DNA from 4 places in the Mesorhizobium sp. WSM4935 genome. Region 3 is predicted to be linked to each of the others. Evidence: predicted binding sites of a transcription regulator. Region 3 holds the regulator's gene; each other region holds the start of a gene.

Region 1 (3,209 bases), on a different contig from region 3:
TGCGTTCTGCCGACCTTCGCGGCGCGCTGGCTGTTTCCGCGGCTTTCGGCCTTCCAGCATCAATATCCCGACATCGAGATGCGGGTTTCGACCTCTTACGCCACGCATGAATTCTCGACCTCGGAATATGATCTCGAAATCCGCTATGGAGACGGCAATTTTCCCGGCCTCACCTCGGAGCTGCTGTTCAAGGAAGATCTGACGCCGGTCTGCAGCCGCAAGCTCTTCCATGAGGTGCTGGGCGACAAGCCGCTGTCGAAGGTGACGCCGGAGGACCTGCGCTATTTCACACTGCTGCACTCCGACACGTGCACGCAGAACTGGCAGTCATGGCTGGGCTTTGCCGGCGCGAGCTTCGTGCTGGGCGAAACCAGGAGCGTCTATTTCGATTCCTGCATGATGTCCTACGAAGCGGCCAATGCGGGGATGGGCTTTGCCGTCGCCAACCGCGCCTATATGGCAAGCGACATCCGCGCCGAACGGCTGGTTGCGCCCTTCGCGGTCCACCATCCCAACACGGCCGGATGGTATTTCGTCAGCCCCATCAAGGCGCTCGGCGCACGCAAAGTGGAGCTGTTCAAGCATTGGATCATGGCCGAGGCGGCGCTAACGCAGCGCCAGTTGGACATGGAGGTCGCCAACGTGCCGGTGAGGCGCTCGGCGATGGCGTGAAGATCACTCTTGCACAATGCTCGCTTGAACGAACGCGGGACCGGGGGCGCTGCGACGGTGCCTTCCTGAATTCGGGTTTTCCGTTTCCCCTGAGGCTTAATAGCCGGCTACCGCGATCACGCCATGACGCAAAGCGGAGACTCAGCTATGTTGGATCGTGCGGCGGGCCTGATTTTCCCGCTTGGCCGGCGCTACCGAGCTTCCTCCCAAGCAGCGCCGGCCTTCTTCGTTTCGGCCGGCGATAACTTGACGTTTAAGGCCGACGATAACTCGACCCGCCCCCTGCCCTATTGCTTCGGCGCCGTACCCTGCTGGTCTCCGCCGGTGGTCGATTTCGGCACCGGGTTCTTGTCGACCTGAGGGTTCTGGTTGACTTCATCGCCCGGCGCCTTGGTGGGCTGCACGCTGTTGTCGCAGGCGGCGAGCACGAGCCCTGCCGCGAGAGCCAGCAGCACAGGAAGTTTCTTCATGACGACCTCCTCTCGTTCGCCCCTTTCATGAAGGGCAAACGAGGCGGTGGCGGTTTGGTTGCGTGGCGCGGGGAACCAACCGGCCCGCGTCCGGTTGAAATCCCGAGCCAATCGAACGCAACGAGGAAGTGATCATGGTCCGTCTGCTGCTTGTCGGCCTTTTTGCCTACACCGCCTATCGCGTCGCCGTGAGGATCATCGACGAGGTGCCCGGAAACGTCACGCCGCTGGATATGCCGGGCGATGAAAGGCGCAGGCTGCGGCGGCAGTCGGCGGCGATGGGGGTGGAACCGAAGCGGTAGCGGTTTTTTCCGCCTCGGCGGAGGAAAGGCGGCCGGGCGAAGCCGAAGACGGATTGGGGAATACGCTCTTTCGGCTGGGAATATCCCTTCCAGTGAACGCATTTCTTGAATGCGGGCGCAGCCCCCTCTCCGGCCACCTCTCCCGCTTGCGGAGCGAGGAAATTATTGCGAACAAAGCGGAAACGATGCTTGATGGGCGATGAACATCGCCGCCCGTGATTCGTCCTTCGAGACACCCGCCTATCTTGCCCGGCTGAACGACGAGCAGCGGCTGGCGGTGGTGCATGGTGACGGCAAGGTGGCGACGCCGCTGCTGGTGATCGCGGGCGCGGGCTCCGGCAAGACAAACACGCTGGCGCATCGCGTCGCGCATCTCATCGTCAAGGGCGCCGATCCGCGCCGCATCCTGCTGATGACCTTCTCGCGCCGCGCCGCGGCCGAGATGGCCAAGCGGGTGGAGCGCATCGCCGGCGAGGTGCTGGGGCGCGACGCGGCGATCATCGCCGACGCGCTGGCCTGGGCCGGCACGTTTCACGGCATCGGCGCAAGGCTTTTGCGCGATTATGCCGAGCAGATCGGGCTCGATCCCGCCTTCACCATCCACGATCGCGAGGATTCGGCCGACCTGATGAACCTTGCCCGGCACGAGCTGGGTTTCTCCAAGACCGAAGGCCGCTTTCCGACCAAAGGCACCTGCCTGCAGATCTATTCGCGGGCCGTGAACGCGCAGTCCCCTCTCGGCGAAGTGTTGGGCTCCGCCTTCCCCTGGTGCGCGGCATGGGCGGACCAGTTGAAGGAACTCTTTGCGGCCTACGTCGAGGCCAAGCAGGCGCAGAACGTGCTCGATTACGACGATCTCCTGCTCTACTGGGCGCAGATGGCGGCCGAGCCGGAGATCGCCGCGCATCTTGGTTCCCGCTTCGACCATGTGCTGGTCGACGAATACCAGGACACCAACCGGCTGCAGGCCTCGATCCTGCTCGCGCTGAAGCCCGACGGCGCCGGGCTCACCGTGGTGGGCGACGACGCGCAGTCGATCTATTCCTTCCGCGCGGCGGAAGTGCGCAACATCCTCGATTTCCCCAAGCAGTTCGTGCAAGGCGCCGAGATCGTCATGCTGGAGCGCAATTACCGCTCGACCGAGACGATCCTGGCCGCCGCCAACAGGGTGATCGGCGAGGCCAGCGAGCGCTTCACCAAGAACCTCTGGACCGAGCGCCGGTCCTCGCACAAGCCGCAGTTGGTCAGCGTGCGCGACGAGGCCGAGCAGGCCAATTATGTCTGCCAAGCGATCCTGGCCGAACGCGAGGCCGGCACGGCGCTGAAGGCACAGGCGGTGCTGTTTCGGACCTCGAGCCACAGCGGACCGCTGGAGGTGGAACTGACGCGCCGCAACATCCCCTTCGTCAAGTTCGGCGGCTTGAAATTCCTCGACGCCGCGCATGTGAAGGACATGCTGGCAATGCTGCGTTTCGCCGAGAACCCGCGCGACCGCGTCGCCGGTTTCCGCGTGCTGCAGCTCATGCCGGGGATCGGCCCGTCCGCCGCCTCGCAGATCGTAGATGCCATGGCGACATCGCTGGACGAGACGCTGGGCCTTGCCCGGTTCCGGCCGCCGCAGCGCGCCGCGCAGGACTGGCCGGTGTTCCTCGACATCTATAGCGGGCTGCGCGCCGGCGCCAAATGGCCGGCGGATCTGGAACGGATCAGGCTCTGGTACGAGCCGCATATGGAGCGCATCCATGAGGACGCGATCACGCGACGC
Region 2 (3,209 bases), on a different contig from region 3:
GGCGGCGGAGCGCCGCGCGGCCTTCCTGGTCGAGCGACTTCATCTCTTCCGCGATGTCGCGGCGGTTGATCAGGCCGAAATGCTCGACCAGCTGGAAGGCGATGCCGCGCGCTATGCCGGTGATCTGGTCGGCATTCTTCAAGTCGACCAGCGGCTTCAAAAGCGACTCGATCTGGAAGTTGACGAAACGCTCGGCGCGCGCGGCGACCTTGTCGCGGGCAGGGCCGGTCAGCTGCTCGTCGGCAAGCAGGACCAGGCGCGGTTTCAGCGCCTCGTCGCCGGCGACCAGCGTGCCGATCGGCGCGCCGATCCAGCGCAGCACGCCGTCCGAGCCCAGCGCCAGGTCGCCATTGGCGCAAGCGGCAAAGCGTTCGGCGCGCGCGTCGAACTCGGCCGCGAGCGCCTTCTGGGCGGCGGTGCGCACCGCCTTGGCGTCCTCGCCGCCGGCGCTCTGGTCGGCGGTGAAGCGGAACCCTTGCAACTCGCCGACATGATGGCCTTCGACGAGGACGGTTCCGGTAGGGCTGATTTCGGCTTCAGGCATGGTATTTTCTCTAAGGCGCCGCATGAGGACGGAAGTCCTGCGGTCTACGAAGCGTTTCGTCAACCGCTCATGCAGCGCATCCGACAATCTGTCTTCGATTTCGCGTGTCTTTTCCTGCCAGTGTAGCTGATCGGCCAGCCAGCCCGGCCGGTTGGAGACGAAAGTCCAGGTGCGGATCTGCGCGATCCGGTGCGACAGCGTGTCGATGTCGCCGTCCGTCGTGTCGGCGCGCCGCACCTGCTCGGCCATGTAATTCTCATCAACATGGCCATGGCGCGCAAGGTCCATATAGATGGAGGCGATGAGGTCGGCATGCTGCGCGGGCGCGATCTTGCGGTAGTCGGGCAGCGCGCAGGCTTCCCAAAGCAGCGCCACCCGCTCCTTGCCGGTGGCCAAAGCGCGGATGTCGCCGTCGCGCGACAGGTGCTCCAGGGCCTGTGCGTCCACCGCCGGCAGCGCGCGGGTCAGGCCTTCGACCGGCGCGCTGGCCTCGATCGAGCGCTTCAGCGCGTCAAGGCTGGTGAAATCGAAATCGGCGGTGCGCCATTGCAGCACCTTCACCGGATCAAAATCATGCGCCTCGATCTTCTGCACCAGATCCTCGTCGAACGGGTCGACCTGGCCGGTGACGCCGAAGGTTCCGTCGCGCAGATGCCGGCCAGCGCGGCCGGCGATCTGGCCGAGCTCGGCGGCGGTCAGGTTGCGGTATTGATAACCGTCGAACTTGCGGTTCTGGGCGAAAGCGACGTGATCGAGGTCGAGGTTCAGACCCATGCCGATGGCGTCGGTAGCAATGAGATAGTCGACATCGCCGGACTGGAATATCTCGACCTGCGCGTTGCGGGTGCGCGGCGAAAGCGCGCCGAGCACGACGGCGGCACCCCCCTGCTGGCGGCGGATCAGTTCGGCGATGGCGTAGACCTCGTCGGCCGAGAAGGCGACGATCGCCGTGCGCCGCGGCAGCCGGGTGAGCTTCTTCGAGCCGGCATAGGCAAGGTGCGACAGGCGCGGCCGCGTGACCACGGATACGCCCTTCAGCAGTTTCTGCAGGATGCCGTGCATGGTGGCGGCGCCCAGAAGCAGCGTCTCCTGGCGGCCGCGCAGATGCAGGATGCGGTCGGTAAAGATATGGCCGCGCTCGAGATCGCCGGCCAGCTGCACCTCGTCGATGGCGACGAAGGCGGCGTCGGTTTCGCGCGGCATTGCCTCGACCGTGCAGACCGAATATTTCGCGCCGGCAGGCACGATCTTCTCCTCGCCGGTGATCAGCGCCACCTTGGGGGCGCCGACCTTCTCGCAGACGCGCGCATAGACCTCGCGGGCAAGCAGCCTCAGCGGCAGGCCGATGATGCCGGTTTCGTGCGCGACCATGCGCTCGATGGCAAGATGGGTCTTGCCGGTGTTGGTGGGGCCTAGCACGGCCGTCACGTCGCGGCCCGAAAGGATCAGCGGCTGGGAGTGTTTCGGCTGGATGTTCATCGGCTCGGAAATAAGACTTTCTGCCGCTTCTGGTCGGAGGCGCGGCGGCGCCGCCGCGTGTGACAGCCGACACATAGGGATTTAGGAGCCCGAGCGAAAGCGGAATGTTCTTCTGGGGGCAGGCTGGAAGCGGCAGCCGGTCAAAAACCGGCTGTCGTTAACGGCTGGAACGAGTCTGGAACGAATCGGCGACGAATCGCTGACTCGTTCTGATTCAGGTTTTGTTCACGGCTATATGTGGAGTTTTTGACGGTGAGTCTCACCACATGCTGAATCGGGGAGATTGGCCCAATTCATGCTTCGCCTTCGCTGGAGCCAGGCCGTCGTTAACCTTTGCCGGTGACCGGTCGCGGCCGGCTTGGGGTGCTTGGTCAAGATTATGAAATTGTTGAACTTTCTTAATCGCTTTTTACGATTTCAGCGATGCTCGGGCTGCTCGCCGTTAACTTTTCGGCCAAAGCCGGAACGAATCGGCGACGAATCAGCGATGCGACGGTTTTCCCGGTTTGTTCACCCCTAAATATGGTGTTATCCACAGCTCGCCCACCGATAATTCACAGGTTGTGTGGACACTTGCGCACAAGAAGTGCAGCGGCCGTTAACTTTTGCGTGCCGAATTGAGGCAAGGTGTCACGCCGGCCCGGCCGGCGGACAAAAAAGGCGGCTCCGGTGCCGGGGGCGCCCCGGCGACGAATGATGCCGAGCGAAGTACCGGGGTCAGGCGAAATACTGGCCGCCATTGGCGGTGATGGTCGAGCCGGTGATGAAGCCGGCCTCGTCGGAAGCCAGGAAGACGACGCAGCGCGCGATCTCTTCCGGCTCGCCGAGGCGGCCGACCGGGATCTGCGGGATGATGCGCTCGCTGAGCACTTTCTCGTCGATCGCCTTGACCATGTCGGTGGCGATATAGCCCGGACAGATGACGTTGACTGTGATGCCGGCGCGGGCGCCTTCCTGGGCGAGGGCCTTGGACAAGCCGATGTCGCCGGCCTTGGCGGCGGAGTAGTTGGCCTGGCCGGCCTGGCCCTTCTGGCCGTTGATCGAGGAGATGGTGATGACGCGGCCGAACTTGCGGTCGCGCATGCCGCTCCACAAAGAATGCGTCATGTTGAAGACGCCCGAGAGATTGGTGTCGATCACGTCCTTCCACTGCGCGGGCGTCATCTTGTGGAACATGGCGTCGCGG
Region 3 (3,209 bases):
CCGGTGGAGGCGCCTTTCGGCGCGCGCGTCGCCTCGGCAGTCGAAAACGCGCGCGAAGGGATCGCCGATCACATCAGGAGCAGCATAGGCGGGTCCGAGGGCGAGATCGCGGCGGCGCTGATCGTCGGCGTGCGCGCCGGCATTCCGGAAGCGATCAACGAGTCGATGCGGCGCACCGGCATCTACCACATCATCTCGATCTCCGGTCTGCACATGGCGCTAGTCGCCGGCACGATCATGGTCCTTTTGCGCGGCGCCTTCGCGCTGCTTCCGGATTTCTCTTCGCGCCGGCCGGTGAAGAAATATGCCGCCGGAATCGCGCTCATCTCGATCGCCGCTTACCTCGTCATCTCGGGCATCGTGGTGGCGGCCGAGCGAAGCTTCATCATGCTCGCCGTGATGCTTGCCGCCGTGCTCTTCGACCGTGCGGCGCTCACCATGCGCAACCTGGCGATCTCGGCTATCGCCGTGATCCTTGTCTCGCCGCACGAAGTGGTCGGCCCGAGCTTCCAGATGTCCTTCGCCGCCACCGCCGCCCTGGTCGGCGCTTATGCCGGCTTTGCCGACTATCGCGCCGGCAAAACGATCGCGCCGCCGGCAAAGCGTTCGTTCCTCGGGTTCCTGTCGCGAAAACTGGCGGTTGGCGTAGGCGGCGCCGCCGTGACGTCGCTCATCGCGGGCAGCGCGACATTGCTGTTTGCGATCTGGCATTTCCAGCGCGTGTCGCCGCTCAGTCTGCTCGCCAATCTGGCGGTCATGCCGATCGTGTCACTGATCGTCATGCCGTTTGCCGTGTTGAGCGCGCTGGCCATGCCCTTCGGTTTCGACGGCCCGTTCCTCTTTGTGATGGGCAAGGGACTGACGGCGATGATCGCCATTTCGGCATGGATCTCCGAACGCTCACCGGTCGACGCCGTCGGGCTGATCTCGATCCAGTCGGTGCTGCTGGCGACGATCGCGCTGGTCATTGCGACAATGGCCACCACCTGGCTGAGGCTTGCCGCCGTTCCCTTCGCGCTTGCCGCGCTGCTGGCCATTCCGCATGTCCGCACGCCGGACGTGCTCATTTCGGAGGACGCGCATCTGGTGGCGATGCCGATCGGCGGTGGCGAGCTTGCCGTCAATCGTGCACGCGCCAACGAGTTCACCACCGACAATTGGAAACGGGCGCTGAAAGCCGAGGAAATCGTGCCGCCGGAGACGTTCGCCAAAGATGCGCTGAACATCGTCGATCCCGTCGATCTGCCGCCCGGCTCGCCCTTCTACTGCACGGGTGATCTTTGCATCGGCCGGCATCCGTCCGGCGCCATCGTCGCACTCGCCGAAACCCGCGACAGCGCCCGGCCGGCCTGCGGCTTTGCCGACCTCGTCGTCATCAACGACGCCACCGCCTACAACCCCTGCCGCGATCCGCGCGTGCTCGTCGTCACCAAGCGGCAGTTGGCGCGCGACGGCAGCGCCGCCGTCTTCTTCGATCCCCAATCGGCAACCGCGCGACCGGCCATCCAATATGCTGTCGAGCAGCCGTACCGGCCTTGGCACGAACAGCGCAAGTATACCCGCGAGGCGAGAGGACTGCCGCCTTATCAAAAGCCTGAGCGGACGGATGCGAAACCTTCGCAACCGGATCAGTAGCGGCGGATCAACCCGACGAGCTTGCCCTGCACCTTCACCCGATCCGGTCCGAAGATGCGGGTCTCGTAGGCCGGGTTGGCAGCTTCCAGCGCGATCGAGGCACCCTTGCGGCGGAAGCGCTTGAGCGTCGCTTCCTCATCATCGACCAGCGCCACCACGATCTCGCCCGGGCTTGCCGTGTTGGCGTTGCGGATGATCACGGTGTCGCCGTCGAAGATGCCGGCCTCGATCATCGAGTCGCCTTTGACCTCCAGCGCATAATGCTCGCCGCCGGCGATCATGTCCGGCGGCACCGTGATCGAATGCGTCTGGTGCTGGATGGCGTCGATCGGCACACCGGCGGCGATGCGACCCATCACCGGAATGGATACGGCCGAGCCGGCATCGTCGTCGTTGCTTGGCGTCGGGGCGCGCGATGGCGCAGCCGGCTTGACCTGACGGCTGAGATTGTTCTGACCCAAGCTGCCCTGGATGACGCTTGGCGAAAACTTCTTCGCCGCATTGAGGCCGGGTGCGATCGAGTCGGGCAGGCGCAGCACTTCCAGCGCGCGCGCCCGGTTCGGCAGCCGGCGAATGAAACCGCGTTCCTCCAACGCCGTGATCAGCCGGTGGATGCCGGACTTGGAGGCGAGGTCGAGCGCTTCCTTCATCTCGTCGAAAGACGGCGGAATCCCGCTTTCCTTCAGCCTTTCGTGGATGAACATCAGAAGTTCATGTTGTTTGCGCGTCAGCATGGCGGCCCCCACGGGTTCTGAAACCAGAATCAGAAAAACAAACCCAGAACAAACACTATCTGTTCCAGTTGTGTTCCGCAACCGTTTAAAGTTTAGTGAATTCGTTGACGATTTGTTCAGCGTAACATCAGAACGCTGCATTCGGCGCCGGTCTCGGCTGCCGGCGCGAAGGGCTCGCGCACGATCAGGCCGTTGGCGTCGGCGAGCGTTCTGAGCATCGAGGAGTCCTGGATGCCGAACGGGGTCGCGACGAGCGTGCCGGCGTCCTCGCGTATGACGGCGCGCACATAGTCCTGCCTGAGGTCGTTGGCCTGCATCGCTGCGCCCAGCCGGGCCGTTCGCAGGTTCTGCCTGTGGTCGCGGCCACCGAGCCTGGCAAGCAGCGGCTTCAGGAAGAGCTGCGAGCAGACGATGCTGGCCACCGGGTTGCCGGGCAGGCCGATGCAGCGGACATTGCCAAGGCGGCCGAACATCAGCGGCTTGCCGGGGCGCATGGCGATCTTCCAGAAGTCGAGCCGCATGCCTTCACTGGTCAGCACGTCATGGATCAGGTCGTGGTCGCCGACCGAGGCGCCGCCGAGCGTGACGATGACATCGGCGTTCGCCTCGACTGCTTTCCGGACCAGCGCCGCGATCGCTTCCTTGCGATCGGCGGCGATGCCGAGATCGAGCGCACGCGCGCCGACCGACTGGGCGGCGGCGGCGACGCCATAGGCGTTGGACGAAATGATCTGATCAGGGCCGAGCGCGCTGCCCGGCGGCAACAGTTCATCGCCGGTGGCGATGATCGCGACCAGCGGCCGGCGCACGACATTCAAGGCGGGATGGTTGGCCGAGGCT
Region 4 (3,209 bases), on a different contig from region 3:
CGAAGGAGGCCCGGTGCAGCCTTGCCACCGGCCCATGCGTCTCGATCGCGGTACGGTGCCGGACCGTCGCATAGCCCATATGCACCTCGAAGCCGTAATGCTCGTGATGTCCACCGCAGCCGCACATCATGCGGTCGCGCATCACCTTGGCGACGATCGACGCGGCGGCGATCGATTGCGAGCGCTGGTCGCCTTTGATGAGCGCCCGGCCTTCGCAGGCGAGACCAGGGGGAACGTCGCGGCCGTCGGCCAGGGCGAGCTTCGGTTGCAGCGAGAGGCCCGCGGCGGCACGGCGCATCGCTTCGAGGCTTGCCTTCAGGATGTTGCTGTTGTCGATGCCTTCGGCGCTGATCGAGGCCATCGAGACACTCAGCGCCGAGCCGAGGATCTTGAGGAACAGCGCCTCGCGCTGCAAATGGGTGAGGCGTTTGGAATCGTCGAGGCCTTCCGGAATATTGGCGGGATTGAGCACCACCGCGGCGGCCACCACCGGACCCGCCAGCGGACCGCGGCCTGCCTCGTCCATGCCGGCGACCGGCCACAGCCCGTCGGCCATCGCCTTGGTCTCGATCGAGAAGTCGGGCTTCTCGACCATTTCAAAGAGAAGCGGAGAATCGGAACGCGGGCGAGCCATGGTGCGGCGAGGTTCGCATCGGCTCCGATTCTCCGCAAGTCCTTCCGGGTCGGATGGGGCGTCGGACCGGGAAGGCACCGTCTCACGGCCGGGGGACAAGGGCCGGACGGAATTTCGAAACAAATCGCAATTCCAGACGGAAATTCGCTTTGCCTGGAATTGCTTAACGCCGGCCGTCATGGCCGGTGCTGGCGTCAAAGCAGCATCAGCTGCTCGCCGGCGCCGGAACCTGCGACGAATTGGTCGGTGCGAAGCTGTCGTCGCTCGACATTGAGGCGGAGCCGCTTGGCGGCGATCTCGAATCGCCGGCCGATCTGCCAGGCATAGGGACCGGCGCCCTTCATGCGCTTGCCCCATTCCGAATCGTAATCCTTGCCGTCGCGCATCGACCGGATCAGCGACATCACATGCCGGTAGCGGTCCGGATAATGCCGCAACAGCCAGTCCTTGAAGATCGGCGCCACCTCGAGCGGCAGGCGCAGGATGACGTAGCCGGCCTCACGCGCGCCGGCGGCCCTGGCCGAATCGAGGATGCGCTCCATCTCCGGATCGTTGAGACCGGGGATGATCGGCGCCACCATCACCGATGCCGGAATGCCGGCATCCGAAAGCTGCCTGATCGCCTCCAGCCGCTTCGTCGGCGTCGACGCGCGCGGCTCCATGGTTCTCGCCAGCATCCGGTCCATCGTCGTCACCGACAGCGCCACCTTGGCAAGACCGCGCTCGGCCATGCGCGAAAGAATGTCGATGTCGCGCGTGACCAGCGCCGACTTCGTGACGATGCCGACCGGATGGCCGCGCGCCTCGAGCACTTCCAGAATCTCGCGCATGATCCGGTATTGCTTCTCGATCGGCTGGTAGGGATCGGTGTTGGTGCCGATGGCAATCGTGCGCGGCTGATAGCCCGGCTTCGACAATTCCCGGTCCAGCATGCGCGCCGCATCCGGCTTGGCGAACAGCTTCGATTCGAAATCGAGCCCCGGCGACAGGCCCATGAAGGCATGCGTCGGCCGGGCAAAGCAATAGACGCAGCCATGCTCGCAGCCGCGATAGGGATTGATCGAACGGTCGAAGGAAATGTCGGGCGACTCGTTGCGCGTGATGATGGTGCGCGGCTTTTCGACCTGCACTTCCGTCTTGAACGGCGGCAGCTCCTCCAGCGAGTTCCAGCCGTCGTCGAACACATGCCGGCTGACCGGCTCGAACCGGCCGGACGGGTTGATGCCGGCCGAGCGGCCGCGATTCCGGTCGGGCCGCACGCGCATGCCACTCTGCTCGATCATCGCGTTCGCCATCTCGGCTCTTCCTGCTCCGAAAGCGGCAATGTCGGCGCGCACGATCTGTTCCATTTTCGCCCTCTCCCAAGGACTGTCGGCAGGCTTTCGAATCGCTCTGTTCATGAAACTATTCCTATTTTGCCGATGAGAACAAAGCAAGAACTTTTTCGCTGGAACGCGCAACTGGCGCATCGCCGCGCTTTCCGCTATTCGGCTAAAAATGCTCAGCGTTGTCATCGAAACCAAGAACGACGAGGAGGGGCTCGCCCGTACGCTCGCCTCGCTGGTCGGCGCCGCGGTCGAAGGGGTGGTGCGCGACGTGATCGTCTGCGATCAAGGCTCGACCGACCAGACGCATCGGGTGGCCGAGCATGCCGGCTGCCATCATGTGACCGGCGGGATCGCCGTGGGCATCGGCCAGGCCAAGGGCGATTGGCTGCTGTTGCTGGAACCCGGCGCTCGGCTCGCCGAGGGCTGGATCGACGAGGTCGTCGCCCATACGGCGAGACAGACCATGCCGGCGCGATTTTCGCGCGCCCGCGCCGATCGCGCGCCTTTCCTGGCTCGCATCTTTTCAGGCAATCGTGCGCTGGCCGAAGGTCTCGTCATCAGCAAGCGGCAGGCTTTGGCTCTGGCAAAGAGCGCGCGCAGCGCCGAAGCCCTGGCGCGCGGCCTGGCGACCAGGCGGTTAAACGCCGAAATCTGGGTGGCGCCGCCGAAGTGAGGCCGGCAACGGCTTTCTTCCCAGGTGCGAAGGGCAGATCCGGTAAAATTCACCACATCGATCTTTTGTGCGTTGCACAAAATTCAACACCGGATTAGCATTCCTTAATATGGGGCATTGGGGATTGGGCAAGTTCGAAGCGGTAGGCGGCCGATGGCGGACGCCGCGGATGCGAGGATCCGATGGACTCTTCCACCCCCGACAAGTCTGGCGCAACCAGTCTGGAAGTCGCAACCAGTCTGGAAGCCATTGCCCGCAGCGGCAGTTTGTTCAGGCGCATTGCGGTGCGCATCCCGACCTACATGAAGGATCTTCGCGAAAACCCGGCCTGGCTGCCGATGTTCGTTTTGGCGCGAACCATGCCAGGGCGCCGCATGCACTGGCTGGGCGCCAAACGAGCCCGCCCTCTCGACAATGCGGCAGAGACGATGTTCGTCGGCACCGACCGTGCGGCGGCGGTCGAGGCTTTGCGCGCCGAAGGCCTGTTTTCGGGCTTGATGCTGCCCTCCGCGATCCATCAGGAAATCGCCGCCTTCGCGCAGCGTACACCTTGCTTCGGCAATTTCGACCGCCG

Evidence for each region. The regulator LexA, encoded in region 3, represses DNA repair genes until DNA is damaged. The targets are predictions, from matches to a motif close to TGTTCNNNNTGTGTTCNG.
Region 1: P9273_RS23880 (ATP-dependent helicase) is a predicted target of LexA. The motif match lies at 1,601-1,618, and genes of this name have one in related genera.
Region 2: P9273_RS27450 (helicase-related protein) is a predicted target of LexA. The motif match lies at 2,189-2,206, and genes of this name have one in related genera.
Region 4: P9273_RS15980 (PA0069 family radical SAM protein) is a predicted target of LexA. The motif match lies at 2,058-2,075, and genes of this name have one in related genera.

Annotation. Positions count from the first base shown of each region.
Region 1 is NZ_JARTVR010000012.1:111,190-114,398, reverse strand. Features, by position in the region: gene P9273_RS23895 (LysR substrate-binding domain-containing protein) at 1-672, shown strand, start outside; gene P9273_RS23890 (hypothetical protein) at 960-1,142, opposite strand; gene P9273_RS23885 (hypothetical protein) at 1,277-1,444, shown strand; gene P9273_RS23880 (ATP-dependent helicase) at 1,644-3,209, shown strand, end outside.
Region 2 is NZ_JARTVR010000017.1:5,277-8,485, reverse strand. Features, by position in the region: gene P9273_RS27450 (helicase-related protein) at 1-2,023, opposite strand, end outside; gene phbB (acetoacetyl-CoA reductase) at 2,741-3,209, opposite strand, start outside.
Region 3 is NZ_JARTVR010000003.1:386,887-390,095, reverse strand. Features, by position in the region: gene P9273_RS09900 (ComEC/Rec2 family competence protein) at 1-1,635, shown strand, start outside; gene lexA (transcriptional repressor LexA) at 1,629-2,369, opposite strand; gene P9273_RS09890 (molybdopterin molybdotransferase MoeA) at 2,486-3,209, opposite strand, start outside.
Region 4 is NZ_JARTVR010000005.1:284,270-287,478, reverse strand. Features, by position in the region: partial or broken gene P9273_RS15985 (ribonuclease HII) at 1-634, opposite strand, end outside; gene P9273_RS15980 (PA0069 family radical SAM protein) at 829-1,983, opposite strand; gene P9273_RS15975 (glycosyltransferase) at 2,132-2,635, shown strand; gene P9273_RS15970 (hypothetical protein) at 2,818-3,209, shown strand, end outside.